Regions from separate parts of the Congregibacter litoralis KT71 genome, predicted to be linked through region 2. Evidence: predicted binding sites of a transcription regulator. Region 2 holds the regulator's gene; the other holds the start of a gene.
What was found. Region 2 encodes FNR, which switches genes on or off when oxygen is low (the NO sensors DNR and NnrR bind a similar motif). Its sites were predicted from a motif close to TTGATNNNNATCAA; they were not measured.

Region 1 (12,154 bases), 270 kb from region 2:
TGAAAAAGCGCAGCCCCGTAGTGCGCAGTCCGTAGAGATGGGAATAGGTATGAGCCATGAGTTCGTTGGATTTTTTCGTGGCCGCGTAGAGGGATACGGGATGATCCACGTTGTCGTGCACGGAAAAGGGCATCTGGGTATTCAGCCCGTAAACGGAACTACTGGACGCATAAATCAAGTGCGCCGTATTGGCGTGGCGACAGCATTCGAGGATATTCATGAAACCGTCGATATTGCTGCTGATATAGGCCCGCGGGTTCTCCAGGGAATAGCGGACTCCCGCCTGGGCGGCGAGGTTTACCACGGCATCCAGGGCGTGATCGGCAAACAGTCGCTCCATGGCGCTGCGATCCTCGAGATCCAGGTTGGCAAAGGTAAAACCCTCGCGTGCCTGCAGCTGCGCCAATCGGTCCCGTTTGAGTTCAACGGAGTAGTAGTCGTTGAGATTGTCGAGACCCACAATCTCGTGGCCATCGTCCAGGAGGCGGTGACTCAGATGAAAGCCAATAAAGCCGGCAGCGCCGGTAACGAGAACACGCATAGAGGGGGCTCCTGTGAACAGGTCGCTATGGTAGCAAACACCATCCTGTGACTCAGTACCTGTTCAGCAGGATCGGCGACTGGTAGCGTTGGCTTTTGCCTTCAATGGATTGCCAGATGGTCAAGTCAAAACGCGTGTTGCTCACCGGCGGTGCGGGTTATATCGGCTCTCACAGCTGCGTGGCATTCAGTGACGCCGGTTTCGAGGTCAGTCTTCTCGACAATTTTTCCAACAGCTCGCCCATTGTGCTTGAGCGCCTGGAACAGATTCTCGGCTATCGGCCGGCACTCTACGAGGCAGATATCCGTGATGAACAGGCAACCCGCCGGGTGCTGGAAGAGACGTGCCCCGACGCCGTGATTCATTTTGCAGGTCTCAAGGCCGTGGGCGAGTCCGTGGCCATGCCCCTGCGGTACTACGACAACAATGTGTCGGGCACCCTTTCTTTGGTTCGCGCCATGGAGGCTGCCTCGGTGTTTCGCCTGGTGTTTAGCTCCTCTGCGACGGTGTATGGCGATCCCGCGTCCGTGCCCATCACGGAAAACTTTCCGCGCAGCGCGACAAATCCCTACGGGCGCAGCAAGCTGATTGTTGAAGATATGCTCATGGATCTGGTGGCCTCAAACCCCGCATGGAAGGTGGCTCTTTTACGCTATTTCAATCCCGTGGGCGCCCATGAGAGCGGTCTTATTGGTGAAGACCCCTCGGGTATACCCAATAATTTAATGCCGTTTATTGCCCAGGTGGCCGTGGGGCGTCGTGAAAAACTCAGCGTTTTCGGGGGCGATTACGATACCCGCGACGGCACCGGTGTTCGGGACTACATCCACGTATCGGATCTGGCGGCGGGGCACGTGAGCGCCATGAGCTGTCTCGGAAATCATGGCGGTGAAAAACCTCTGATAGTCAATCTGGGTACAGGCACGGGCTACAGTGTGCTTGAGCTTGTGCATGCCTTTGAAAAAGCCAGCGGCCGTGCCGTGCCCTACGAGATTGTTGATCGTCGTCCTGGCGACGTCGCCCAGTGTTATGCCGACCCGGCTTATGCCCGCCAGGAACTCGGATGGGAAACCCGCTTCGGCGTGGAGCGCATGTGTGAGGATGCCTGGCGCTGGCAGTCGCAGAATCCCGAGGGCTTCAGGAGCTGAGAACGCGCCTGATTCCCTGGTCGCCCCATCCCGTGTTATTGCTTTTGGTTACTCAGGGGCTGTCGCCGCTGCGCAGAACCCGGATGCTACGTGCCGTCGCGGCGATATCCGACTCATGGAAAGCCACTTTTCGCCACTGCTTCTTCGCATAGAGCGCTGTCTGGTCGCGAAAGTGAGGGCTGCGGGGATTGCCGGATTGACTGTAGCTCAGCAGCGCTTCGGCGACGGGCCCATGGTCGTCGAAGCCAAGGGTGTAGATAAAACTGCTGCCGTGGACCACGGGATACCCCTTATCGGTGAGATAGCGACTGTCGGCGATCTTTGCCGGCTTGATGCCTGCGATGGGCGAGGCCGCCGGGTTACCTGCCATTTGAAGATTGGCCACACCCTCAAAACCGTTGCCCCCGTGCACGGGTATTGCCTTGCCTGCGCGCCAGGCGAACTGTGTGTCTCGTAAACTGGCATTAAGAGGCATTCCTGCCGCGTTCATGACCGCCACGGCGTCTTTGAGAGATTGAAGGGCAAGCTCGGCGTCTCCCAGGGCAGTGGGGGTCATAGCGGGCTGGCTCGCGTCGAAGGGCTCCTTGAACAACTTGCCTGTGCTTACGGTATCCAGGCGGTCGTAGCGGGTTATCCACTCTCGGAACAGCGGTGCGCCCGGGCTATCAAGATTGAGGCTGCCGTCATAGGCCGCCAGCACATCGCAGGCATTTTGCAGGTCTTCAGCCGAAGCCCTGCAGATCGTGATCAGCTCGGGCAGGAGTAGCTCGGCGGTGAGTCCCCGGTTGGAAAACAGCGCCTTTTGAATTTCGTGAATGGCGAAGAGACCGTCGTCGCCTGCATCGCCATAGTCATTCTCCAGCATCCGGACGTTCATTCGCGTCCGCAGGGAGCGAGCCGATTCCGCCGGTCCATACAGAATCGAGTGTCCCGTCGTGGGTTGTCTGGGACTGCTCAGCCAGTAGCTGTCGTTGGAGTTGAAAACGTAGTCCCTGCGCTCAATAAGGGGGCGTTCTGCGAAGGGCACGGTACCTGCGATGGGCGCCGAGTCATCGTCAATCCAGGTGTTGCGGGGATCCCTGGCGTTCAGCAACACCATACGTCTTCCTTGATATAGCTGGGCGGCGAGGGGGTCAGATGTCAGAGACGCCTTCCAAAGGGCCTGGGCCTCGTCACTGAGGTTGCCCACGGTGGAATTATCGAGGTAGAGCGCACGGCCGTCGGCGCTCGTGGCAATGGTATTCACCCAGGGCATGGCGTTGTACTTGCGGTGGGCCTGAATAAATTCATCCAGACTGCGGGCCTCTCCCATGGCTTTCCACTGGGCAAGGAGGGAGTGGTTGCCGACATTGGCGTCCCGGGCGGCGTAGGCGTACGTCCCGTCCCAGGTCATGCCGGGCATGCTCAACAATGGGCCGTGGTCGCTGACATAGACCGTGTGTTCGTGCTGGGTGACCTCGCCATTGGCGTCCCGCAGCGGGAATGTGACCACCCGGGCCTCAATATCGCGCCAGTCGTCCCCGTAGCGATAGCGCATGGGGTTTTCCGGGTCCAGTTCCAGACGATAGAGCACGAGGCGCTGGCTGGCGGACACGGTGTGGGTCCAGCCAAGATTCTCGTTAAAACCAATGGACACGCCGGGGCTGCCAAGGAGGTGAGCGCCATAAATGTTCAGCTTTCCGGGAATGGTGAGGTGCTTCTCCCAAAAGCGGCTTTCGCCGTACCAGGGGTAGTGGGGGTTGGCGAGGAGCATGCCCCGGCCGTTCTCCGTGTACTCACTGCCCAGTGCCCAGCCATTGGATCCCATGCCCTCGAGGGACGCGGCATCAAGGGCTGCAAGCTCCAGTGCCGCGCTGCCGTTCCCTGCCAACTCGGAGGCTTCTGTCGGTGGCTGCACGTTTGCAATTGCGCCGCTCATGCGCGGGAGAGTCTGAGCTGCCATGACCATACGGGTCATATGATCGAGGGGCGTGGCATTGCGGAGCCATTCGGCACCACTGCACCAGGAGCTGTTCCGGGATCCCCTATGCTTATCCAGGTAGCGGTTGTAGCCCGCGCTGTAGCCAGCGAGCCAGCGACGGGTTTCCGCGTCCTGGGCGGCGAGGGCGATCTCGGCCTGGGCCCGAAGATCCAGACCATGGACCACCGCATCGAGGGCTATGTTGCTGTTATTGGCGCCTGCACCGAGATAGCGGGCACTCTCACCCCGTGCCTGAAGCAATGCCAGCGCCATATTACAAACATGGTCGTGGGCCGCGGCATACGCCTCGCCATAGCCCAGGGAACCATAGTCATCTGCCTGAATATGCGGGACACCATAGGGGCCCTTGCGGATAGTCACGCGATAGCCGCCTTCGGGCATCAGTGATGCATCGGAATCCGTCCTCGCCATGGACTGTGCCGTGTCGGCGAGTGACACGGGGGCGCAGAGGAGCGCCTGGAGAAGCACAAGCCCCCCAAAAAACCGGGTGCGAGTGCTGGTGCTGGCTCCACGGCGGTTTTCGGAGTTTTCGTTAACGCTGCTGGAGCAACGGGTGAGGGACGCGAGTGCTAAAGGCATAGCTATCAATCTCTTTTTATCGTTGGGTTTTGCGGTGACTTTATTCTGCACAGCCAGCGCGGGCTGTCTACGTGCGCGGTGCTCAGTTCGCCTATGAAGAGGCGCTGACGGTGTCACGCCACAGCCAGGCAGCGCCACGAACACCACTACTGTCGCCATGCTGGGCTGGGTAGATCTTTGTGCGACAGACGTCGGAGAACAGCTTCCTTGCAAGGAGCGCAGGGACTTCCCGATACAGGGACGGGATATTGGAGAGACCGCCGCCCATCACAATAAGCTCGGGGTCCAGGAGATTGACCACGCCCCCCAGGGCTGTTGCCAGCATGTCTGCGTAGAGTGACAGGCTTGCGCGGTGCGCGTCGTCGGGGTGTTCCAGGGAAAGCTCACCGACGGAGATGCCGTCGCCGTGGAGCTGTTCGTGGCTCAGCGCCAGCCCCGGGCCGCTCAGCCAGGTCTCGATGCAGTTTTGTCTTCCGCAGTAGCAAAGTCGGGACGGAGAGAGAGCGGGTGGAAGCGTCGCCAGGCGATCCAATGGCATAGGATTGTGGCCCCACTCTCCGCTGATGGCGTTGGGGCCCTGAAGCAGGCTGCCCCGGATGACGATGCCGCCCCCCACGCCGGTACCCACGATGACGCCAAAGACACTATCGGCTTCTGCGCCCGAGCCATCGCTGGCCTCCGACAGGGCCAGGCAGTCAGCGTCATTGGCGATACGCACGGGTCTTGCGCAGCAGTCCTCCAGGTCCGCGAGCAAACGCTGGCCGTTCAAAGCGGTGCTATTGCAGTTGCGCATAAGACCGGTCTCGGGAGAGGGGGAGCCCGGTGTGCAGATACCCAGGGGACGTCGGTCGGGTAGGCCTGTTTCGGATTCCAGCTGCTCACAGAGCTCGCGAATTGCTGCAAGGGTGTCCTCATAGCTGTTTTTAGGGGTGGGGCAGCGTGCTCGATGGGTCACGACGCCGGCGGCGTCCATGATCGCGGCTTCGATTTTACTGCCCCCGAGATCCACACCCAGGAGTGATGTTGTTGTTTCCATGGGAGCGTCCTCGGGGTACTTATCTGACCTTTTTGCCCGTTTCATTGACAGGGATCATTGCAGGGGAAAACGGCCTCCGGCTCAATATCCCCAATGGCTAATCAACGAGGATAAATGCAAATGAGTGATTCGGGAAAGCAGGCTCTGGAACGTCCCATGGAATTCGATGAGGTCAACGGCATCGGAGAGGACACCGGCAGTGCCGAGGAGCTTAGTGATCGCGCCCAGCGTCTCCGCCAGCTGGCAAAAATGCGACATGATCCCGCGGCTATCCGTGAGCTGTTTATCTCCGGTGATTACCCTTATAAAAGTAAAATGCCCCGGCGGGAGTACGAGGAAAAAAAGCAGGCGCTTCAAGTCGAACTCCTCAAGGTCCAACAGTGGGTGAGAGATAGCGGCCAGAAAATCGTGATTTTATTTGAAGGTCGCGATGCGGCGGGAAAGGGCGGGACCATCAAGCGCTTCATGGAACATCTCAATCCGCGGGGTGCGCGGGTGGTCGCACTGGAAAAGCCCACGGATCAGGAGCGCGGCCAGTGGTACTTTCAGCGCTACATGAAACATCTGCCCTCGGATGGCGAAATGGTGCTTTTTGATCGCTCCTGGTACAACCGCGCGGGCGTCGAGCGCGTGATGGAATTCTGCTCTCCCGAAGAGTATCTGGAGTTCATGCGCCAAACGCCGGATCTTGAGCGCATGCTGGTGCGCAGTGGTGTGCGTTTGTTCAAGTATTGGTTTTCCGTAACCAAAGACGAGCAGCACGCACGTTTTGCCCGTCGCAAGACTGACCCTCTCAAACAGTGGAAGCTATCGCCCATCGACCAGGCATCCATCGATAAGTGGGACGAATACACGGAGGCGAAAGAAGCGATGTTCTTTTACACGGACACCGCCGATGCGCCGTGGACAGTGATCAAGTCCTCGGATAAAAAGCGCGCTCGTCTGGCCTGTATGCAGCACTTCCTGGCGAGCCTTGATTACCCGGAGAAGGACACCCATCTGGTGCGTCGACCAGACCCTCTATTAGTCGGGCACAGTCAGCACGTCATCGGACGTTCCCGGCATATCCTCGGGCCTTCGGTCAGCGAGTGGTAGCCGGGCGGGTCTGCGGCGCCCCTTACTACACGGGTTTTATCCGCGCCAAGAAAAAGCCTCGGGCTCTTCATCATTAACGGGGGACACCGGGGCTCATTAAACTGAATTTGCGGAAACGGTTTAATGGAGAACACCCGATGTCCCACGCAGGATTAATACTAGGGCTTCCAGAGCTGGAGGTCGAACACGTCGATCGCAATGATGCGATCTCGGTCTACGCCAAACCCAAGAAGCGGCCCTGCTGCCTTCACTGCCAGCACCCGAGAGTGCGGATCAAAGCCACCTACCAGCGGACCCTAAAGCATACACGCCAAGGCAACCAGCTCATCACTCTGCATCTCAGAGCACCGAAGTATCACTGCCCGCGCTGCGGTCGCTATTTCCGCCATCGATTCAAAGGCGTACGGCCGCGCTATCGAGCCTCCGAGGCGTTTCGCCACGAGGTCTTCGAGACCCACGATGGCGGGGTCACCCAGGCCAAGCTCACACGCACCCATGGCATCAGCGCAGCCACTACTGAACGCTGGTACCACGGCCACTGTGAGCGACGCGTCTCGGAGATGTCGAACCGCCCCTGCCCCAAGGTCCTCGGGATTGATGAGCACTTCTTCACCCGCAAGCGCGGCTTCGCGACCACATTGGTCGACCTGCGGCGCCACAAAGTCTTCGATGTGCGCCTGGGACGCTCCCAGGCCAGCCTGGACAGCTATCTGCGGCGTTTGCCGGGCAAAGACAACGTCAAGCTCGTGGTGATGGATCTGTCCGAGACCTATCGCAGCATCGCCCGCCAGTACTTTCCCGGCGCCACGATCGTCGCTGATCGATTCCACGTCATTCGCCTGGTCAATCAGCACTTCCTCAACGCCTGGAAAGACGTGCACCCCGAGGGTCGCAGAAACCGCGGCCTGCTAAGTCTCATGCGGCGCCATGCCTGGCGCTTGAAGCCGGAGCAGCGAGAGAATCTGCGGCGCTACCTGAGCGACTACCCCGGCCTCGCCGCACTCTATGACGCCAAGCAACACCTCAACGAGCTGATGCTACTCAAGAATCTGAGGAAGAAAACGGCCCAAAAGAAGCTACCTGAACTGCTGGCGTTGATCGAGCAGCTGCGCCACAGTCCGCTGAGACGGCTGGCGAAAACCCTGAAGTCTTGGCTTGAGCCCATCGTCATGATGTGGCGATTCAGTAAGAGCAACGGGCCCACGGAGGGCTTCCACACGAAGATGGAGATGATGACGCGAAGAGCGTACGGATTTAGAAATTTTGAAAACTATCGATTGAGGGTCTTAACCCACTGCGGGTGGGATGGCATCATCAATCGTGTTTAGTGAGAAACGGTCCATCCCCCGTTAATTGGGGAGAGCCGGGGATTTTTGGGGGAGCGTATGCTCGTTTCCCTTCTAGATACAGAAGAAACGGATGTGTGGTACCGAAGGCCGGACTCGAACCGGCACACCCGTTAAGGCGGGGGATTTTGAATCCCCTGTGTCTACCAATTTCACCACTTCGGCACTTACTGGTAGATACTTTTCGCTGTTTCCGAATCTTCGATAACACCTGTTTGAAGCAGTTCACCGGTCGGTGAGTAAGTGGCGATTTTGTCACAATTTGTCACAGGACGCATGCTACAAGTCTTGCGATGCATCTCGCCTAAGCAGACTGTAAAGCGCATCAATCCTCTTGTTTGTCCGACGGTTCAATTCCTGAGTTACAGCCTGATTACCGGCAACCAACATGAACATCATTAAGGATACAGTGGTGGTCTCCATCGAGCGTCCAGTTTCTGTAGCCATGATGAACCACATGAATAAGGCTATAGCCACGAGGTTGCTGACTGCCGATACAACAGGGTTGTACGAGGGGCGTAGTGACTCAAACTCGTGCATGACTCTCTCATCACGCTGTGCTTCTTCGTAGACTAATCGAGCTTCCGCTTCGTTCATTAGTAATCTCCCATTGAATACTCCTAACTCTGGCAGAACAGTCTCACAGTTGATAGTGCATCCTGCTTGCACTCGTAAAAGTGCCGTGATTTGCATAGTCCGAAAGGTCATCAATATAAGGGCTAAACTCAAGCTGATACTTGGTCGCGGAGGGCGATGCTGTGTCGGCCGTGTTTGAAAAAGACAGAGGCAGTCACCGCTCCTTCGGTGATGCCTCCGCCCAATTCTAGGCATTTTAAGCCGCTTTACGCTCCTCAGCGGTATCACGCACCAAGTAGAGCTTGTTGCCCGCGAGACCTATTTCCCGTGCTCTCAACAGTTGCCAGCCATACGCACCGAGATACGGGCTAACTGCCTTTGTTGCCATAGCTCGTCTAAGTTGGTCCGCTTTGCATCCAACGGCTATTGCAACCTCCGTTGAGCTAGCCTGCTGAGGGCTATCAGGGGCTGCCAGATACCGCTGAATACGTCCCTTGAACGTATCACTCTCAGTGTCATCGTAGCTCTTACGAACAGGTAACGGCGCTCCCCGAAACAGCTCACCCCAGTGAGCCAGCATCGGCCCGTACTCCATCGTCGCGTGAATCGTCATCTCGCCACAGACTCCATTCTTATCGATGTTTCGGACATTGCCACGGCATGCCATCTGCTTTCCGTACATGAGAAGCTCCCCTTGCTGGACCGTCAACGCGTCGCCAGTCATCCCACGCCCGTGCATGCCCTCCAACTTGGCGTCGCTGGCTCGAGTCTCGGAGTACGCACTCGCTTTGGCGATGATTACGCGCTTGGGCTTCAGGAACTCGCTAAACAAGAAGACGTGCTTGCATCCCTTCCACTGGTTACTGCCAGCGCCCGGTCCCCAGTGAGCGAAGTAGACTCTTCGTTTTTCCCAGTCGAAGCTGCCATCCTCCTCGGTACTCTCGGCTGGCTTCGGTATGACCTGGTGAGTAGTCGCCATGGTTAGAGGATAGACCACGAGAACCCTGTCACCCGGCCCCGTGCCATCAAGAACAGCTTTTCGCATGAACTCCTCATACGCCTTTGCCTCCGTTATGTTGGACTTGTTCCATCGGATGCCCTGCAAGCTCTTCGGGACAACCAGGTGAACAGACTTCAAGTTCTCGTAGTTCACCGCCGGTGGCCGTGGGAACTCCGGTCGAGACCTAAGGAGACGGAAGCACCGCTGGATGTCCCCAGTGGCGTCTAGTATCAACAAGTTCGGCGTCGGCCGGTAGTTCAATGCATATCCTACGAACACATTGCCGGACCAGCGCGAGTAGAATGCATAGTCGATTGATGCCGCTTTTAAGAACAGCGCTGTCCGCTGGAACTCAGTGAATCGCCACCAGTTCTCTAGACACTTTCCAGTTGTTTTTCGTGATGCTGTTCGTAGTCTACAGGTGACAGCAGGCTGTTCGAGCCATGCCGGCGTCTGACGTTGTAGAACATCTCGATATAGTCAAAGATATCGGCCCGGGCATCCTGCCGGGTCGGATATATCTTGCGCTTCACGCGCTCGCGTTTCAGAAGCTGGAAGAAGCTTTCAGCGACTGCGTTGTCATGGCAGTTGCCGCGTCTGCTCATACTGCCCTCAAGGCCGTTTGCGCGTAGAAACGCGCTCCAGTCATAGCTTGTGTATTGACTGCCCTGGTCCGAATGAACAAGTACCTTGCTCACCGGCTTGCGACGCCACACCGACATCAACAAGGCATCTAGAACCAGATCGCTCGTGATCCGTGATTGCATCGACCAGCCAATCACCCGGCGCGAGAATAAGTCGATGACCACGGCCAGGTACAACCAGCCTTCGTGGGTCCGAATATGGGTGATGTCGGTCGCCCATCGCTCGTTCGGCGCAGCCGGATTAAACTGTCTCTGCAGGACATTAGGCGTCACATCATGCGCTTTTCCAGCCTTATGCCGTGGCTTGCGATATCCAACCTGCGCCCTGATTCCAGCGTCTTTCATGAGACGGTGGACACGGTTGGGGCCGCAACACTCGCCTATTTCATGCAAATCACGATGGATCTTCCGATAGCCATACACAGCACCGGACTCGAGCCAGAACTGCTTGATCAGGCCAGAGAGCCGCTTGTCCTCACAACGGCGAGTCGATTGCGGCTGTCGACGCCACGCATAGAAACCGCTGGGGTGAACGTTAAGCAAAGAACACAGATGCCGCACCGGCAACTGGTGGCGATGGGATTGAATAAAAGCGTACTTCACTCGGATTGGCTCGCGAAGTACGCCGCGGCTTTTTTTAGAATGTCACGCTCCTCCGTGACACGCTTAAGCTCTTTTTGTAGCCGACGAATCTCGGCCTGATCATCAGCCTCCACTCGATGTTGCTCAGCAGCCGGCCCGTACTTCTTCACCCAGGCATACAGACTGTGCGTCGTCACGCCCAGCCGACTGGCCACGTCCGCCACGCTGTAGCCGCGATCAGTAATCTGGCGAACAGCTTCTCTCTTGAATTCTTCGGGGTAACGCTTGTTGCTCATAAACACCTCTCTGATAGCCATTTTCTATGGCTGAAAGGTGTCTAGCAAACTGGTGGCGATTCACAGGCAGCTTGTCGCTGACCCCAGAAGTCCTCGACTCCTTGACCAGTTGGCGAAGCCTTCTTTCATGGAACAGCTCGGCGTTCGGTATCGATATCAGGCGCTCTACTGGTGCTTCAAGGTTCATTTGCCCGCCGTCCGAAACGGCTTGCATGCGACTCTCCAACCGCTTGAGAATTTCTACTTCATGCTCCCATCCGTCGGCTCCCAAGCAAGCCTCCATTAGCGACACTATGTCCTTACGACCAATCTCGACGGCCGTAGATAACGCGGGACTCTCATCAAGTATCAGCAGGTCCCTCAGCCGACCGTCAGCCGTATAGGTCACACCATTGTCAGCGTCGCTCTCCTGTTCCTGCTTCCAAAGGTCGTGCGTGGCCAATATGAACCTGGCTGACTTGAGAGACTCCCGGTCGTGGCGCTCTTGTCCTTCCACATACGGACGGTCAGCTCGTCGCGACTCTGGAGCATTCGGACAGTGTGCAGACGTCCAGTAGCGAAGCCAGTGCTGCTCGTCCGGCTTCAGTATCTGTTGGACTTCATTGACGACCTCGCTAAGTAATTTAATCGTCGGTAGACACATAGCTGCAGTGAACGATGGGTCGTTCCTCAGCATAGCTACGATGAAGGCCCAGCTGTAAGTGCTCTTACCTGTGCCCGTTTCTGCTGTGATTATCGTCACTGGTTTACTGCTGTCGTCAGCTCTTGCAGCGGTTACTCGGTCACTGCAGGACGAGAAGATGTACTCAGCGGTTTGCTTATTGAATCCTGTCGGTGCGCTGGTCGAACCACGCAGATTAGCCTGCTGCTGCAAAACGAGGTCGAGACGATTTCTCAGTGATACTGATTCCATGGGTATTCCTTTTGGGTGAGCGGGTGTGTTCGAGGAGGAAAGAAAACTGCAAGAAAGCTAAGAGACCTATATCTCTTGCAAAACTGCAGACTTCTTTGGGTGGTGACATTCAGGGACAACGTGATGCAGCAATTGGCTGAAGCCACAGGACTTTCAACGGTTACTTCAATTTCTTTCTCTATTGAGCCGACTTTTTGTCAGATGTCCTTATCTTCAGGTAGCTGTAGGCATCATGTTATCCGAGGTTATAGCCAATAATTATTATATAAATCAATAACTTGTGTCTCTCTTCCGTAAGACTTGCTGTAGTCCGTCGTCGGCGGAAGCCGATTAAGTAGACCGATTCAAGAACAACTGCTGCTTACAAACGATTTGAGGTTAGTCTGGCGGTGAGTTTCATTGACGGTTGACGATGAC
Region 2 (12,154 bases):
ATCCATGATGACAAAATCAGCCTGGGCCCTGGCAAGATCCGTGGCGCCGGCGACAGCGATGGACACATCGGCACGCTTCAATACCGGCGCGTCGTTGAGACCGTCGCCGACCATGAGCACCGTGGCCCCGGCCTCCTGGAGGGTGGTCAGCCGCGCCAGTTTGTCTTCGGGGGATAGACCGGTTGCTATGCGCTCAAATTTGAGCGAAGTGCCCAGCTGCGTTGCGCGCTGCGAGGCATCACCCGTGAGGAGCTCCGTGGCGACACCTTTGGCTCTAACATGCTCGAGCACCGGCAATGCTTCCCCATGGATCTCATCGCTCAGTCCCAGCCAGGCGATAGCCTGGCTCTCTTCGCAAAGGGCAATCCAATACAGCGCTTCCTTCGGTTCAGGGGGAAGCTCCGGCGCTATTTCCTTGCAGAAATGCAGCGATCCCAGGCGCAGTTGTCGCCCCCCATAGCGTCCTTCCAGACCTTTCCCGGGCCGGTAGCTCACGGCCCCTACATCGCCTTGGAGATCCATGGCGGCGAAAGCGCTTGCCAGGGGGTGATTGGAATGGCGCTGCATAGATGCGGCGATTGCCCGGATGGTAGCGTCATCCCATCCCTCGCTCAGGGGAAGTACGGTCTTCAGGGCAAAGTCGCCGCTGGTGAGCGTGCCGGTTTTATCAAAGAGAGCCACATCAAGACTTGCCAGGGACTCCAGGGCATTTTCACCATTTACGATCACACCTCGGCGGCGGAGGAGGTGGGTGGCATTGGCGAGGCTTGCGGGGGTCGCCAGGGATAGGGCACAGGGGCAGCTGATCACCAGCACCGAGAGCGCGATCCACAGCGCCTTGTCGGGATCAATGCTCCACCAGACAAAGGCCGTGAGGGATGCGATGAGCAAAATTCCAGCGATGAATCGTGAAGCGATGCGATCAGCGAGCCGGGCGATGGCGGGTTTGTCCTTCTGCGCCTGATCAATGGAACGTTGCAGTGCGGCCAGACGGGTCTCTGCGTAGCTACCTGTGGCTCTGAGTTCCAGGGACTCCTCAAGGTTCACCGTGCCTGCGTAAACCGTATCGCCAATCGTCACGGAACGGGGCAGGGCTTCGCCACTGAAACTGTCCTCCCGCACGCTGCCGGTGCCACGCTCAACGGTGCCATCAATGGGAAGGGTGTCACCTGCGCGGACCAGGACCCGTTCGCCCTCGGAAAGGCTGCGCCGGGGGATGGTTGTCCACTGATTGTTTCGCCAGACCTGCACGGCATCGGGGAGCGTTTGTTCCGCGTCCTGCCAGTCCATGGCATCCCGGTAGCGCAGGCGTTTTTCCAGAAAGCGGGCGAGGAGCAGGAGGAAAGTGAACATCACCACGGAGTCGAAATACACGGCGCCGGAGCCACTGAAGGTGGCAAAGGCGCTGGCGCAGTAGGCCAGGCCGATAGCCAGAGCCACGGGGAGATCCATGACCAGTGCCCCGAATTGCAGATGACGCCAGGCGCTTTCGAAGAATCCCCGTGCGGAGTAGGCTACCACAAAGCTTGTGACGAGCAGGCTGAACAGACGCATGAGTTGCTGGTAATCCGCGCTGATGCCCTGAATGTCGCCCGCATGGAGTGCAATGGCGAACATGCCCACTTGCATCATGCCGATACCCGCGACTGCTAAACGGCGAAGATCGGTACGGTACTCGTCTTTGGCCTGTTCCTGTCGAAGATTGCTTTGCCAGGGCTGAACGCGATAACCAAGGCTGGCAATGCGGGTAAACACATCGCTCATGGTTAGCTGCCCGGGGTCGAAGGAGACATCCAATCGATTCTGTCCAAGATTGAGCGTTGCCCGCAGCACGCCGGGCGTGCGCGTTAGCGTTGTCTCGATGAGCCAGGTGCAGGCAGCGCAGCTGACACCACCTATGAGGAGCCGTGCGTCAATATGTCCTGATGCGTCCACGCGGGAAAACTGCTCCGCGAGGGCGGGGTCATCGTAGATGACAAATTCGGGCGCGGGCGATAGGGGATCCAGCCCCGGTCGCTCATTGAATGCGGTGCGCTGCTCATAGAAACGCTCCAGTCCGTTCTCGGCGATCATACTGGCTACGGCACGACAGCCGGGACAACACATGTCGCGGGGTTGCCCGGCGATATCGATGCGAAAGTCAGCACCCTCGGGTACGTCCTCGCCACAGTGAAAGCAATGCACTTCGCTGGGAATCGCCAGGGGTTCGGCGCTGTTCAAGGGCGCTTCCGCCCTGTGTTTGGAAAAAACAGAGACATCGCTCAGGGCGAGCTGTCGCCGCTAACAGCGATGAAGTCTCGGTTGCTCAGAGAGCCGTCGACGCGCCAGGCGTTATCCGGCGCTTCAAGTATCCAGTGCCAGTTTGGCGAGAGATCGGCGGGGATATCGCTCTGATAAAGACCGGGCGCTACCGCCGAGAGGGCAACCTGAAAATCGCGGTCTGCCTCCAGGGGATGGGAGAAGCGCAAACTAAGATCGCCAGGTGCTATGGCGCCGGCAAGGCGCACCTGCGCCCGGCGCCCCAGTACCTTGATCTCTGCAGTGATACCAAGCTCCTCGGCGGCGGCCTGCTTGCCCAGTTCTTTGTTGATCGCCAGACCGTCTTTGTAATACTCATCCACCACGAGATCGTCGGAGTAGCGGTTTGCGATGTACAGCGTACTCAGCCCGGCAATTACCACGGAGCCCGGCAGCGCGATAAGAAACCAGGGCCAGAATTGCCGGTACCAGGCTTCCGTATCTTCACGCCGGGGCGTCTGTTTACTGCCGTGAGACATGCTTGCCTGTTCCAATGCTGGGGAAGTGATGAGTCACTATAGCGGTTTCATGAATCGCGATTCGGTACTTGCTCGCAGGGAGGGCATATCTTCGGCAACAATTTCAAAGGTGAAGCTGGTGCTGGGAGTGCTCAAATCGGTGGCTTTGGCTGCCACACGCAGTGTCACCTCTCGATCTTCGCTGGCGTCAAGCGCATAGCGGGTGTCCCCCTTAATTGTGGCGCCTTCCAGGCCGTCGAGGCGGAGTACGTACTTATGGGGCGAACCATCCATATTGACGATGTGAAGCCGGTAGATGTTTTCGACGCCACCGTCTGCCGTTTCCACATAGAGATTGTTGCGATCCCGTATGACCGTAAGCTCCAGGGGAATACGTGAAGCGATGTTGTAGCTGAAGACCCCTACCATCAGGCTGAGCATAACGATGTAACCGATGATGCGTGGACGGAACCATTGTGTTGTTCCTCCCTCGAGCTCTCTCTCGCTGGTGTAGCGCACCAGACCGGGATCGTAGCCCATTTTTCGCATTACGGAATTGCAGGCATCGATACACAGGGCGCAGCCGATGCATTCGTATTGCAACCCGTCGCGAATATCAATGCCCGTGGGACAGACCTGGACACAGAGTTCGCAGTCAATACAGTCCCCGAGTCCTGATTCTTTGTGCGCAAGGGATTTCTTACGTGAGCCTCGGGGTTCTCCTCGTTTGGCGTCGTAGGAAACAATCAGCGTATCCGCATCAAACATTACGGACTGGAATCGTGCATAGGGGCACATGTACTTGCAGACCTGCTCGCGCATCCATCCTGCATTAACGTAGGTCGCCAGAGTGAAAAATGCTGTCCAGACGAGCTGCCAGTTTCCCGTGGTCAGCGTCGCCAATTCGTAGCTCAACTCGCGGATAGGGTAGAAATAGCCGACAAAGGTCATACCGGTCATAAAGGCAATAAACAGCCAGGCGGCATGTTTACCCAGCTTGCGCGAGGCTTTATTCAGAGACCAGGGTTGTTTGTCCAGCTTGATACGCTGGTTGCGGGTGCCCTCAAGCTTCTGCTCTACCCACATGAACATACTGGTCCATACGGTTTGCGGGCAGGTGTAGCCACACCAGACGCGTCCCGCCGAGACGGTGACCGCGAAGAGAGAGAAAGCCGCGATGATGAGTAAGAACGCCAGAAGGGAAAAATCCTGGGGCCAGAAGGTTAGGCCCAGAATATGAAACTCGCGCTCGGGCAGATCGAACCACACTGCCTGACGACCGCCGATACTGATCCATGGCAGGCAGTAGTAGCCCAGGAGCATGGGCCAGCCGGTAAACATGCGGAGTCGCTGATAGAAACCTTCGATCTTGCGCGTGTAAATTTTTTCGCGCTTCTGATAGAGGTCGAGCTCAGCGACCTCCGAGGGGGCGATCTCCTGTACGTTGATGAGATCCGGGTCAGACATAGTTTTTCACCACTACTGATGTTGAGTGGCCACTCCCGTGGCGTTAAACCCCGACGTTGTCCGGCAACTAGTCCGGTACATTGTTCGGTACGTTGTCCGGTACTTTTTTCAGTACTTCGGCGGGGCGTTTGCCTTCGGTAATTATTGTAATGAAATGTTCGTGTGATCAGGTCTGAGTTACTTGCTCAGACCATAGATGTAAGCGCTGACGAGGTGAATTTTGTCCTCGCTGAGCGTGTTCCCAAATGCTGGCATCTGACCATTGCGTCCAATACGAAGGCTGTGGGCAATCTGCTCTTCGCTGCCGCCGTAAAGCCATATGCCGTTGGTGAGGTTGGGCGCTCCCATTAGGGGGTTACCCTTGGCCTCCGGACCATGGCATGCGACGCAGTAAGTCTGGTAATGCTTCTCGCCGGCTGCGACCAGTTCATCGTCCGCCTCACGGCTGTTCAGGGATAGCACGTAAGCCGTTGCCTCCATAATACCCTGCTCACCCAGAATGCTTTCCCAGGGGGGCATTGCTGCCTGGCGGCCATTGACCAGGGTATGTTTGATGGCCTCAGGTGATCCACCGTAGAGCCAATCATTGTCGGTAAGATTCGGGAAACCAAGGGCACCAGCGGCGTCAAGTCCGTGACACTGCGAACAGTTGTTGCCATAGATGCGCATTCCCATTTTGCGTACCTTAGGATCCTGGTAGATATCTTCGATGGACATGGCGAGGTATTTGTCCCGCATGGCCCGAAATTTTTCGTCGGCAACAGCAACCTCCTGCTCGTGCTGGGTCGCGGAACTCCAGCCCAGCACGCCGGGGAAGTTACCCATGCCGGGATAGGCCACGAGGTAGCCAATACCCCAGACGATGGTGATAACGAACATAGCGAACCACCATCCGGGAAGGGGATTGTCCCATTCTTCAATGCCATCATAGATGTGCCCGGTGGTTTTTTCGTCTATTGGATTGCGCTTGCGATTGGCAAATAACAGCCAGGTCACCAGGATGAGGGTGAGGCTTGTAAGTACGATTACCCAGCCACTCCAAAAACTAGTCATTGTTGGTTTCCTTTTTGTCTGCCTGTTTGCTCAAGATCGTCATCTTCAAAAGGGAGGTTGGCGGCCTCTTCAAAATCCTTTTTGGGCTTATTGCTATAGGCCCAGATCACAAGTCCGATAAAGGCGACCAGCAAAAACGCTGTGCTGATGCCTCTTAAATCATTAATGTCCATATGCCTAGCGCCGCGTCTGAATCAATGTGCCCAGCTGTTGCAGGTAGGCCACGAGGGCGTCGATTTCCTTTTTACCGGCGACGGCACTGGCAGCGGCGGCGATATCTTCCTCGCTGTAGGGCACGCCTAGCATCTTAAGCGTGCTCATTTTCGCTGGTGTACCCTCGGCGTTGATGTCGTTCTTAAACAGCCAGGGGAAGGCGGGCATATTGGACTCGGGAACCACATCCCTGGGGTTGTATAAGTGTGCCCGGTGCCAATCGTCGGAATAGCGCTTTCCTACGCGTGCCAGATCCGGTCCCGTGCGCTTGGAGCCAAACAGGAAGGGGTGATCGTAGACTGACTCCCCGGCTACGGAGTAGTGACCGTAGCGTTCTGTCTCGGCGCGGAGGGGTCGAATCATCTGGGAGTGGCAGGTGTTGCAGCCCTCGCGGATGTAAATATCGCGACCCTCAAGCTCCAGAGCGGAGTAGGGCTCCAGTCCGGCGATGGGTTCCGCCATTTTCTTAGAGAAGATCATGGGCACCAGTTCAACCAGGGTGCCGAAGCTGATCGCCACGATCACCAGAATGATCAGTAGGGGAACGCTTTTTTCGACTCTTTCATGAGATGACATGGGTTCGCTCCTTAAGCCGCGGCCGCTGCGGGCGCCGCTGCCGGCGCCTCTTTGCGAATGGTCATGAATACGTTGTAGGCCATGATGAGCATGCCGCCCAGGAAGATGGCTCCTCCGAGTACCCTGACGATCCAGCCTGGATAACTCGCTACCACCGACTCAACAAAGGCGTAGGTCAGCGTGCCGTCCTGGTTATAGGCGCGCCACATAAGGCCCTGCATGATGCCGTTGACCCAGAGGGCAGCGATGTACAGCACGGTACCGATAGTCGACATCCAGAAATGCACGTTGATGAGATCGGTGCTGTACATCTGCTCCTTGCCATAAAGCTTGGGTATCAGGTGATAGAGGCAGCCAATGGAAATCATCGCCACCCAGCCCAGGGCACCGGAATGCACGTGTCCGATCGTCCAGTCTGTGTAGTGAGAGAGGGAGTTCACGGTCTTGATGGACATCATGGGCCCTTCAAAGGTGGACATGCCGTAGAAGGACAGGCTCACGACCATGAAGCGCAGGATGGGGTCGTGGCGAAGCTTATGCCACGCGCCAGACAGCGTCATGATGCCGTTGATCATGCCACCCCAGGAGGGCGCCAGAAGGATCAGGCTCATGACCATACCCAGACTCTGGGCCCAATCCGGCAATGTCGTGTAGTGCAGGTGGTGTGGCCCCGCCCAGATGTATACGGAAACCAGGGCCCAGAAATGCACGATGGACAGGCGGTAGGAATAGACGGGACGCTCCGCCTGCTTGGGCACAAAGTAATACATCATGCCCAGGAAACCGGCGGTCAGAAAAAAGCCTACAGCGTTATGGCCGTACCACCACTGCACCATGGCATCGACGGTACCCGCATAGGCGGAGTAGGACTTGAGGGTCATGCCGACGGGGAGAGCGGCGCTGTTCAGAAGATGAAGCACCGCCACGGTGACAATAAAGGCACCAAAGAACCAGTTGGCGACGTAGATGTGGCTGGTTTTCCGTTTCACCAGGGTGCCGAAAAAGACCACGGCGTAAGACACCCAGACGACGGTGATAAGAATATCAATGGGCCATTCCAACTCGGCGTACTCTTTACTGCTGGTGTAACCCAGAGGTAGCGTGATTGCTGCGAGCACAATGACGGCCTGCCAGCCCCAGAAGGTGAACGCCGCCAGTTTGTCGGAGAAGATTCGCGCCTGGGTGGTGCGCTGCACAACGTAATAGGAGGTGGCAAATAGGGCGCATCCACCGAAAGCAAAAATCACCGCGTTGGTGTGTAAGGGGCGAAGGCGCCCAAAACTCGTCCAGGGTAGACCGAGGTTGAGGGCAGGCCAGACCAGCTCGGCGGCGATGTACACCCCCACAAGCATGCCCACGATGCCCCAGACCACTGTCATGATGGCAAATTGCCGTACAACCTTATAGTTGTAGACAGGATGCTCCAGTGCTGCGTTTAGTTCGCTCATGGTTGTTACCCGTAATTCCTGTTAATTCTTAAGAGCCTGTTTGCTGTTCTTGTGCCTGTGCTGTGCGTGAAACCCCGGGGGCTCCCAGCGCCGCGAATCGACTTCGCAGCTTTTTTTTTTATAGCGCTTTTGCCTAGCCGTCGGTAAAGGCCGGCGCCGCGCCGTAATCCCAGGCCAGGATCGACACGACCATGATGGACACAAGGAGCACCAGTCCGATGGCAAGGATCGCGCTGGAGAACAAAAAGCCCCGTTCCTGAGGGATGTTCATGACGATGGGGATGCCGAGATACATGAGGTAAACCGCCCAGCTGATGGCTACAACGCCAATCAGCAGATCTGCCCAAAGCAGGGGATAAAAGCCCACGAGACCGAGAATAAACAGCGGCGTTGCGGTGAGCCCGGCGATAACAATGCCCTTGGCGATGGTGGAGTTAGCGGCCCCGTAGGTGCTGGACATCCAGTGAATGGCGTAGCCGATGGCTGCAACGCTTGCGACCATCACACAGTAAAAGAGGATGTTGACCTGCATGGCGCTGGCATCGGTGAGTTTGATGATTTCGTTGTAGCTGCCCACCGTCCATCCGACATGGCTGGTACCCCAGTACCAGGCGATGGACGGCAAAAGTGCAAATACAAAGGGATAGATGACCAGAAGGTTTTGGGAACTCTCGGGTAAATCTGCGATGGTCTGCCATTGCTGTCGTGGTTTGAATAGCAGTCCAAAGGTGTGCTGGATCATTCTCGTTATCCCCCGATGAGAAATCTGACAGGCGGCATTCTAATGAACTCACTGCCGCATTTATTGACCTGCATCAATAAGCGATGCAAGAGTGTTAATTAAAGCGGACACAACGGAGCTCAATTGCTGGTATGGCAAAGGCCACCTTTGTTGCGTCAGTCTGTTTCAGACCTCTTTGCGGGCCTTAAGGGCTGTTTAGCCTTAACCGGCGTCTGCGATTTTTTGCAGGGCCTCAATATCAAGAATTTCGATTTCCTTGTTTTCTACCGCAAGCACCTTGAGTTTCTGAAGACGGCTAAACACCCGGCTGACGGTCTCGACGGTGAGTCCCAGATAATTACCGATATCCACCCGCGACATGCTGAGACGGAACTGGGTAGCACTCAGTTGGCGGCGGGCGTTTCGCGTCGATACGCTGAGGAGTAGTGCGGCGACGCGCTCATCTGCCGAACTTTTCGAAAGCAGGGTGATCAGCTGCTGGTCCTCAGTGATTTCCCGGCTCATAATCTGAAAAAAGTGCCGCTGCAGCTGTGGCATGCTGGCACTGAGTTTTTCCAGAGAGTTAAAGGGGATCTCGCAGACCGATGCGGTTTCCAGGGCTTTGGCTGATGAGGCGTAACTATTGTTGCTGATGCCATCCATACCGAGAAGCTCCCCGGGGAAGTAAAAGCCCGTAACCTGTTCCCGACCGTCGTCTGTCGTCCGATAAGCTTTAATCGTGCCTGAGCGCACGGCAAACACGGATTCAAAATCATCGCTCTCGCGGTACAGGTGCTGACCCTTCTGGAGGGGCTTGCTGCGCTGAACGATACGGTCGAGCTCGTCGATTTCCGTTGCTTCGAGGGAGAAGGGGAGACAGATAGTGCTAAGGCGGCAGTTGTTGCAATTCACCTGATAGTCGTGGGTACAGGCTTTGTTTGTAGCGCTTTCTACATCGATTAACTGCTTGTTCACTGCTCTACGTTTCCCGTACCGGCTATAAGCAAAAATGTAGCGAGCCCGTGCGAGCGTGTCAAATTAACTTTACATTGCTCGGCGAGTTAAACTGTGGCAGAGAATTGGGCTTTTCCGCTGCGGCTGTGGTGCTCAAGATACTCATCAAAGGGCATGCAGAGATTCCTGAGGAAGGGGCGGCCTGCTGCTGTTACGCGGAGCATGCCCGCATCGAACTCCATCAGTCGGTCTTCGAAAGCGGGATTCAATTCTTCGAGGGCGTCATGAAAATGGACGCGAAAGTCTATGCCGAACTCCCGTTCGACCTCTGCGATATCCAGACTGAGGTCGCAAATCAGAGACATGATGACCCGCCGGCGGAGTTTGTCCTCGTTATTGATCCTGTAGCCCTTGGTAATAGGCAGCTGACCGTCCTCCAGCATTTGGTAATACGCAGGCAGATCACGGGCGTTTTGCAGATAAAAGTCACCTATCTGGCTGATAGATGAGACCCCCAGTCCGAGAAGATCGTCTGCGAGCTGCAGGGAATAACCTTGAAAATTTCGTTGCAGCCTGGATTCACCCTGGGCTTTTGCCAGCTCATCATCGGGAAGGACATAATGATCCATACCGATGTAGCGATACCCGGCATCCTGAAGCGTTGCGCTGATCATCTGCGCCAGGAGGAGCTTCTCCTCAGGTTCCGGGAGCGTGTGTCGATCAATGGAGCGTTGAGGCAAAAATCGCTCGGGTAAATGGGCGTAGTTGTAGCAGGCGATGCGGTCCGGGCGCAGGCTGATGACCTTGCGCAGGGTCTCGGCCATGCTCACATGATCCTGGTAGGGCAGTCCATAGATAAGGTCAAAGCTCAGGGAACGAAATCCATGGGCCCGCGTCGCCTCTACCAGCTCCGCCACCTGCGTGTAGGGCTGAATGCGATTGACGGCTTTTTGCACGCGTTCATCAAAGTCCTGAACACCAAGGCTGATGCGGTTGAAGCCTACGCCTTTCAGCAGCGCAATGGTTGCGGAGGACACCGTGCGCGGGTCAATTTCAATGGAATACTCGCGATAGCCCTTGTCCAACAGTCGGAAACGACTTGCAAGGCTGTGCATGAGTTCAGTGATTTCGCCGTCGTTGAGATAGGTTGGCGTGCCGCCGCCCCAGTGCATCTGAGTGACGGGGCGATCCTTGCCCACGATCTGGCTCTGCATCTCGAGTTCTTTGCTGAGCTGGGCGAGGTAGCGTGCCGCAACACCCTCCTTGCGCGTGACCACCTTATTGCAACCGCAGTAGTAGCAGATGTCGTGACAGAAGGGCAGATGCACGTAGAGGGACAGGGGATCGCCATGATGTTCCCGACGGCCCTGCCAGTTGCGATAACGCGTCAGATCGAAGTCTTCAGAGAATTGCGGCGCAGTGGGATACGATGTGTAGCGAGGGCCACTGGTGGCATATTTGCGCGCCATGCTCATCCCCGCCTCCCACTCCCTGGGTAGGCGCCGGGTCTGCTCGCTGCTGCCGATTATCTGGTTCATGATCAAGGTGGGCCTGTTACTCAAATAAGAACCACAGGCTAGCAGCACCGGGTTAGATGCTTCTTGATCCACATCAAGGTAGGACGCGGGTAGGGAAAACCCTCAGGTTTCGAGGTCTGCGAGTTCCTCGGTGATCTCGTGAAGCTCCCGGGGCATGCCGATGCCCCAGCCTTGGAGATAATCGATGCCTATTTCCCGCAGTGCAGGGACAATTTCCAGGTCCTCCACACACTCTGCGACGGTTTTCTGCCCCAGGAAATGCGCCAGGTCGTTAATGGACTTGGTCATGGCATAGTCGGTTGCGTTGCGGTGGATGTCCGTGATGAAAGTGCCGTCGATCTTGACGTAATCCACCGGTAACTCTTTGAGGTACTTGTGACTGGCAAGCCCGGTGCCGAAATCATCAAGAGAGAATTTGCAGCCGATGTTTTTCAACGTTCGAACAAAGTCCGCTGCCCGGGGCAGGTTGTCGATGGCCCCGGTCTCGGTTATCTCAAAGCACAGCCTGCTGGTGCCTACGCCGTGCTCCGAAATCTGTTCCAGAACATAATCCAGAAAGTCATTGTCCGTGATACTGGTGCCTGAGAGATTGATGGAGAGTTCCGGCACCACTTTCTGCGCATCCATGAGGCGCGAGATCCACGAGAAGGCCTCCTTGAGCACCCAGCGGTCCACGAGGGTCACATAGCCAAAGCGCTCCGCCGACATGATGAAGTCCTGGGGAGACTGGAGTTCGCCGTCGTCGTCACGGAGAGACAATAAAATCTCGTAGTGGTGCTTGGCGCCCTCCCGGCCGTCGACGGCGCTCTGGACGATGGGCTGGGCGCGAAGTACCAGGCTGTCCGTCGACATGGCATCGTCGAGACGCTTGCGCGAGGATGCCCGCTCAAGCTTGTAGTTCATGACCTCTTCCTGGTCGATGTCGTACACCACTACCTGATCTTTGCCCTGGCCCTTGGCCATGCTCAAAGCCTGGCGCGCCTGTTCCACAATGGACGTGGGGCTTTCGCTGGTCTGCAAGACGCTGGCAACACCGATGGACACGGTAAACGATATGTTTTCGCCATTGATGGTGAGGCTGCTTGCCGCAATATCCACGCGAATCTTGTCGGCAATCCGTCTCGCCTCGTCGGTGTCGCGATAGGTAAGGAGAATGCCGAATTCATCCTCGCTCATGCGCGCGGTCAGCGCACGACGATCATTCATCTGGCTCAGGAGGCGACCGAACTCGTTGAGCACCTCGTCGCCGCTGGTGTCATCAAAGACATCATTAACCAGGGCAAAGTTGTCGATGTCCAGAAGCAGAAACGCATGTTCACTACCCCGGGCCTGGGCGTGGCGCAGGGTGCGCTGCAGTTGGTAGACCAATGACTCGCCATTGATCAGTTGGGTGATGCTGTCGCGGTTTCGGTCAAAGCTGAGGGTCTT

Region 1: ppk2 (polyphosphate kinase 2) is a predicted target of FNR. The motif match lies at 5,330-5,343, and genes of this name have one in related genera.

The regions. Positions count from the first base shown of each region.
Region 1 covers NZ_CM002299.1:1,569,188-1,581,341, forward strand. Annotated here, with positions in the region: partial or broken gene KT71_RS07155 (NAD-dependent epimerase) at 1-541, opposite strand, end outside; gene galE (UDP-glucose 4-epimerase GalE) at 658-1,689, shown strand; gene KT71_RS07165 (acylase) at 1,742-4,249, opposite strand; gene KT71_RS07170 (ROK family protein) at 4,341-5,285, opposite strand; gene ppk2 (polyphosphate kinase 2) at 5,406-6,380, shown strand; gene KT71_RS07180 (ISL3 family transposase) at 6,518-7,708, shown strand; tRNA gene KT71_RS07185 (tRNA-Leu) at 7,805-7,891, opposite strand; gene KT71_RS07190 (hypothetical protein) at 8,006-8,323, opposite strand; gene KT71_RS07195 (hypothetical protein) at 8,559-9,563, opposite strand; one part of gene KT71_RS07200 (IS3-like element ISGpr2 family transposase) at 9,677-10,587, opposite strand; one part of gene KT71_RS07200 (IS3-like element ISGpr2 family transposase) at 10,587-10,824, opposite strand; gene KT71_RS07210 (DEAD/DEAH box helicase family protein) at 10,766-11,737, opposite strand.
Region 2 covers NZ_CM002299.1:1,838,284-1,850,437, forward strand. Annotated here, with positions in the region: gene KT71_RS08455 (heavy metal translocating P-type ATPase) at 1-2,220, opposite strand, end outside; gene KT71_RS08460 (FixH family protein) at 2,262-2,777, opposite strand; gene ccoG (cytochrome c oxidase accessory protein CcoG) at 2,814-4,223, opposite strand; gene ccoP (cytochrome-c oxidase, cbb3-type subunit III) at 4,401-5,276, opposite strand; gene KT71_RS08475 (CcoQ/FixQ family Cbb3-type cytochrome c oxidase assembly chaperone) at 5,273-5,449, opposite strand; gene ccoO (cytochrome-c oxidase, cbb3-type subunit II) at 5,454-6,065, opposite strand; gene ccoN (cytochrome-c oxidase, cbb3-type subunit I) at 6,077-7,513, opposite strand; gene KT71_RS08490 (Yip1 family protein) at 7,647-8,255, opposite strand; gene fnr (fumarate/nitrate reduction transcriptional regulator Fnr) at 8,457-9,209, opposite strand; gene hemN (oxygen-independent coproporphyrinogen III oxidase) at 9,296-10,726, opposite strand; gene KT71_RS08505 (DUF1631 family protein) at 10,829-12,154, opposite strand, start outside.